One region of the Psychrobacillus sp. INOP01 genome, then DNA from elsewhere that is predicted to be linked to it. Evidence: riboswitches for the same ligand, from Rfam matches in the RefSeq annotation. Region 1 holds a riboswitch; the other holds the start of a gene.
The links. A riboswitch is a leader RNA that binds a small molecule or an ion and turns the genes downstream of it on or off. The one in region 1 is predicted to bind lysine.
Positions count from the first base shown of each region.

Region 2: another riboswitch for lysine. It lies ahead of dapA (4-hydroxy-tetrahydrodipicolinate synthase); the one in region 1 lies ahead of KD050_RS03025 (aspartate kinase).

Region 1 covers NZ_CP073315.1:589,896-593,152, forward strand. The annotation lists gene KD050_RS03020 (YslB family protein) at 1-290, shown strand, start outside; gene KD050_RS03025 (aspartate kinase) at 591-1,820, opposite strand; lysine riboswitch at 2,070-2,248, opposite strand; gene uvrC (excinuclease ABC subunit UvrC) at 2,501-3,257, opposite strand, start outside.
Region 2 covers NZ_CP073315.1:1,310,768-1,314,024, reverse strand. The annotation lists gene dapA (4-hydroxy-tetrahydrodipicolinate synthase) at 413-1,300, opposite strand; lysine riboswitch at 1,564-1,743, opposite strand; gene KD050_RS06675 (DHH family phosphoesterase) at 1,926-3,113, shown strand.

The DNA.
Region 1 (3,257 bases):
CTCGCAAATTCCCCCTTTATTCAATGGATGAAGCCGTCACGTTTTTCAATGAAGCTGGATGGGGCACTTTACATTTAGAAAAAACTACAAAAGATTCAGCTTTCTATACGTTAAGTACATATAATCTACCTCAGAGTGGACAAAGTAGAAGTCATCGATTAGAAGCAGGTTTTTTAGCTGAACAACAACAAAAGCTTACTGGCTATTTAACCGAATGTTATGACGAGGAAGTTAAAAAGAACGGATTAGTCTCTTTACAAATAAAATGGGATTCTAAAACTAAAGGGTAGCAGGTTAGTCAATTTTTGACTTTTCCTGTCACCCTTTTTCAAAAGATTAGCGTATATAAAAATGTTCTTCAAGATTTCTAATATTTGTAGAAGGGCGACGGACAGGCAACCGCCATAAGATTACCTAGAAAATAAGGCTGGTCGTGACGCAGTCACGACCAGCCTTATTAAAAATCAAACGGTAATCCTATAGCAAAACGTCTGTCCTAAGCACTTCTAAAACGATAGAAACAGGATTTTGACATAAAAGGACCGGGCCTCTTTTTTGCCCGGTTTTTATTAACAATTAAGAAAAAATGTTTAAACTGATTGATGAGTTAACGCAAGATCGAACTCGTCATGCAAGGCATTAGCAGCATCAATCATATGTTGCTGAGGTACAACAACTGACACTTTTATCTCAGATGTACTTACCATCTTCACAGGAATATTCTCTGTTCTAAGTCGATCAAACATTTGAGCTGCAACACCTGGGTTCGATACCATACCAGAACCTACAATAGAAACCTTTGAAAGTCCTACTTCAAAATCTGCGAAGGTAAAGCCAAGCTCTTGTTTATGTGTTTCTAAAACTGTAATCGCTTCAGCAAGAGATTCCTTTTTAATAGAAAAAGAAACTGCTGGCTTCACTCCATCAACTATCGACTGAACAATTATATCCACGTTTATATGATTTGCAGCTAGAGTTGTGAAAATAGAAGCTAATGAGCCATTAAATGGCACCTCATATTCTATAGTTAATCGAACGATATCGGATTCAAACGCTACCCCACGAACTACTAAATTATTTTCCACATCTACTTCCTCCTTCAAAATCGTTCCTTCTCCATCTTTATAGCTTGGACGTACTCGTAATGGTACCTTATAGTTTTTAGCAAATTCAACAGCACGCGGATGTAATACTCCTGCGCCTAAATTAGCTAGTTCTAGCATTTCGTCATATTCAAGTTGTTCAAGTTTCCGAGCATTCTCAATATAACGCGGATCTGATGTATAAATACCATCAACATCCGTATAAATATCGCAAATTTCCGCTCCGATAGAAGCAGCAATAGCTACAGCAGTTGTATCAGATCCCCCTCTGCCAAGGGTCGTAATCTCTCCTGCTTCTGATATTCCCTGGAAGCCTGCTACAATAACTACTTTATTTGTGGCAAGTAGACCGTCAATTTTAGAAGGGTCCAGTTTTAGTACCTTTGCATTTCTATGTACATTATCTGTTATGAGACCTGCCTGAGCCCCTGTTAGAGAGATCGCATCTATCCCAATTGCATTTAACTTAATAGCTAGTAAAGCCATAGTAACTTGCTCTCCATTAGATAATAGCATGTCCATTTCACGTTTTGATGGTGATTCCGCTAATCCGAAAGCAAGGTTTGATAATTCATCCGTTGTTTTACCCATTGCAGATACAACAACGACAATATTATGACCTTTTTCTTTTTCCAGTTTCACTCGATTCGCAACATTTGCAATTTTTTCTGTTGATTCAACTGAAGTACCGCCAAACTTCATTACAATTTTAGTCATGAACATCCGCTCCCTTTTTTAACGCGCTTTAACGCGCAGTAAGACTCCCACTTTAACGACTCCATCAGTGCACAATAGACTTAGTGGGAGAATAACTGCCCGTAAAAGCCCGAATGGTTCAACTAACAATTAGTTAGGGATGAAGAACCCCCCCACTGATTGTCGTTTCTCTTTACCTGAAAGGATCAAAAAATGCTTTCCACATATTGTGAAAAGCATTGTCTCATACACGGTCCAAAAAATCTGCCCATGTGAGATAGCCCTCCAGAATATAAATTCTGACAATTCTACATCTATTAAATGCAGAACCAACAATAGAATAGGAAAAGCTATTCTATGTTTCGGCGAAAGACCCTTTCCTCAGCTATTCTAGGAACTTTCCTTCCTCCTGCTGAGTACTGATGTCTAATCGCACCTCTATCTTCACTTAAAATCAGTGAATATTAAATTATACTTCGGCGTAATTGCATCCAAATTTTAAATTGCGTTTTGGCCTACGTGATGCAGGTCAGGTAGCCTTTTTCGCATAAATGCGACTTACTTAGGCTAATACCCTTTAAAACTCTCTTCAAAATCTGTAACATTTGCCAGAGACTTAAATTGAACCAGCAGTTTTTATTTGCATATTTGCAATATTCTTGTACTGATTCAAGTTAAATTCATTCAAATATAGCATATGATTATTCAGAAGACAATACATTTTTCTGAAAATGATTAACCATAATCTCTGCTTGCTTACTTGGAAGACCCGCTTCCATAAACTCCTCTTTACTAGCTGCTTGTATTTTCTTTAAGGAACCAAAATGCTTTAATAATAACTTTTTCCGCTGAGGCCCGATACCTTCTATACCATCTAGCGAAGATGCAATAGTATGCTTTCCTCGCTGCTGCCTATGGAAAGTTATAGCAAAACGATGGACTTCATCTTGAATACGTTGTAGCAAATAAAAACCTTCACTAGTCCGCTTCATCGGTATTAGCTCCAAAGGGTCTCCGTAAATAAGCTGGGAAGTTTGATGCTTGCCATCCTTTGCAAGACCTGCAATTGGAATATCTAGCCCTAGTTCATCCTCTATAATTTCGCGTGCAGCTTCAATTTGCCCTTTTCCCCCATCAATAATTATTAAATCAGGTAGCGGCAAATTTTCCTTAAGTACTCTAGTATATCTTCTACGTACAACTTCACGCATCGCTCCGTAATCATCATGTTTTGCTGCAGTTTTTGTTTTATATTTACGATAATCCTTTTTACTGGCCCTGCCATCAATAAAAACAACCATTGCTGATACTGCATCAGTCCCATGAATATGCGAGTTATCAAAAGCTTCAATACGCATAGGCGGTGCAATCCCCATTGAATCACCAAGCTGCTCAACTGCTCCTATCGTCCGTTCCTCTTGTCTTTCGATTAAATGGAATTTCTCCGTAAGAGCTATT
Region 2 (3,257 bases), 720 kb from region 1:
GCGAATCCAAATGATAGTTGGAGTTCGCTCTTTTATTTTGGAGAATAAGATCTATCTAGTAATACTATTGATTTTCGTTTCCGGCGGACGCTTTCCGCGGGCGAGGTCGAGCCTCCTCGGGCGGCGCTACGCTTCCTCCCTGCGGGGTCTCGACTTTCTCGCTTATCCCGCTGGAGTCGCCGCCTTCCACTCCAATCAATCAAGAGAGTAGTCTTTATTAATAGGATTTAGCACAGCCTATGGCCAAGGTGACAGAATTAGTTTCAGTAAATGCAGTGAAACAAGCTGTATTTAGGAAAGATAAACACTTAAAACTACCGAGAAAAGAGAGCATAATTTAGCGACAAGTCTATTCAAAGTCTTAAGAAATCGATTTAAAACAGTTTTTTCCTAAAGGGTGCTCCTGCTTTTCTTATGAGGATACAGTTTCTAGCTGTGCGGCTAATATACTCTGTAAAGCACTGAGTTCCTCCGCATTTAAAGGAACCATAGGTAAGCGAACGCCACCTACAGGAATTCCTTTTAAATTTAATGCTGTTTTTACAGGTGTTGGATTTGGTGCTGCAAATAGTGCTTTCATGACAGGTAATAGTCTGCGGTGATCCTTAGCAGCTTCTCTTACATTGCCACTATTAAACTTTGCTATCATAGCTTGCATTTCATTTCCAATAACATGTGATGCTACTGAAATAACTCCTGTTCCACCAATCGATAGTACCGGAATTGTTAACCCATCATCACCACTATATAGCGAAAAGTCTTCAGGTGTATTACTAATAATTTCAGACATTGTATCTAAATTCCCGCCAGCTTCTTTAATAGCAACGATATTCGGAATTTCGGAAAGTCGGATAACAGTTTCTACTGACATGTTGACGACACTACGACCTGGAATATTGTATAGCATAGTCGGCAATGATGTAACTGCAGCAATAGTTTTGAAGTGTTGGTATAAACCTTCTTGTGAAGGCTTGTTATAATACGGAACTACAAGCATAATACCATCGACACCTGCATCAGCTGCTTGTCTTGTTAAATCGATGGATGCTTTAGTGTTATATGAGCCGGTACCAGCAATTACTGGGACTCTACCATTCACAACTTCCACTGTAAATTTAAACAGCTGGACTTTTTCTTCTTCTGTTAACGTAGGAGATTCTCCAGTTGTACCAGATACGACTAACCCTTCTGTTCCATTGGCAATTAAATAATTTATTAAATTTCGTGTGGCTGGAAAATCTATCTCTTCATTACGATCAAAAGGAGTCACCATAGCCGTTAATATTTGTCCAAAATTCATAACTTCTCCACATCCTATAGTTTTATTATTAAAAATTCAGGGAGAAGGGCAGTTATCAATTATGCCTCGGCGATAATTGCGTCTAGATTTTGAAGTGTGCTCAGGCCTGCGTGATGCAAGTCAGGTAGCCTTTAAAAATTCCCTTCAAAATCTAAGAATTCCGCCAGAGGCTTAACTTGAAACTTGCTTACTCAAGTTAATTAGACGCAAAAAAGCAACAACGAGGGCTCGTTGTTGCAGTAGAAATAAAGTAATATTTCTGTGCGTAAGATAGCCCTCCATATAGTCTCCTATATGACAATTCAGTGTTTATTCAACAGCTGAACCAGCTTCAAGAAAAATGAGATTCTTTCAACTTCGGCAAATTCCCCTTTCCACAATTGTCATAGGATCTCATTATCCTCCGAATGTGTACTGATGGTCTTCGCGCCTCTATCCTTACTTCAAATGTGCTTGAAATAAGAGAATATTTAATTATTAAAATAATACATGCTTTTTAATACTTTTGCAAGAGTTTACCTGTAAAATAAATATTAACTTATTTTTATGGCATGATAAACTATATTTTTGATGAAAACTAATAAGTTTCACAAGCAAAACCCATACTATACTAGAGGTGAAAAGGATGTATAAATTATTGTCTCATAATGATTTAGATGGAGTCGGATGTGGTATTTTAGCAAAGCTAGCTTTTGGAGAGCAAGTGAAAGTGCGTTACAATTCGATTTCATCCCTTAATCGAGAGATTGAATATTTTTTAGAAAATGATGAGCCAGATACGTTTTTATTTGTAACTGATTTGAGTCCAAACGAGGATAATGAAAAAAGACTTAATGATTTTTACAATGCAAAAGGGAAGGTCCAACTAATTGATCATCATAAATCGGCTTTGCATTTTAATGATTATGAGTGGGGATATATTTTAGTAGAAGATCAAGAAGGTAAATTAACTTCTGCTACTTCATTGTTATATGAATATCTTGTAACAAATAAACTGTTGGAACCAACTGCTGCACTAACGGAATTTGTAGAGCTAGTAAGGCAGTATGATACGTGGGAGTGGGAGAAGAACGGGAACCAACAAGCTCATTCCCTTAACTCACTTTTCTATTTAGTATCTATTGAAGAATTTGAAGGAAAAATGATGGATCGACTTCGCATAAGTGACCATTTCGATTTTGATGAATTTGAAAAGAAAATATTGAACATGGAAGAAGACAAGATTGACCGGTATATTCGTCGGAAGAAAAGAGAGATTGTACAGGCAAATGTAGGAGAACTTTTAGCTGGTATCGTGTATGCTGAAACGTATCATTCAGAGCTGGGCAATGAACTAGGAAAAGAATATCCACATCTCGACTATATAGCAATAGTGATAATGGGAGGAAAAAGAATCTCCCTTCGTACGATTTATGACCATATTGATGTATCTGAAGTTGCTGGTCAGTTCGGCGGTGGAGGTCATCAAAAAGCATCTGGCTGTACTTTAACAGAGGAAGCTTATAAATTATTTGTGTTGGACACTTTCCATCTGTCTCCAATACCAGAAGATGCAAAAAGAAATCAATATAATTTGAAAAAATCATCTTTCGGTTCTTTTTATAAGAATAGAAATAATGATACTTTCATTTTGTATTCTAAAAATAATCAGGATTGGATCCTTGAAAAAAATAAAACAGAAATAGAACAAACCTTTACTAGTTTTGAAGAAGGCGAGCGGTTCTTGAAAAGAAACTATGAGGCAGCTTTGGTAAGAGATGATCTGTTTGTCGATTACTTAATGAGTGAAGTGAAAAATAGAGAAAATTCATAATAATTTTTTGGTCATGACGGAGCAATTTTGAATTCTGAGCAGAAAGTAATTGCCTTTTGGACCAATTACTTTCGGTCATTTTTCGAATACTTGCGTAATGACTTTACTTAATTTTAATCTAGGTTTACTTGCGGAACGGAATAT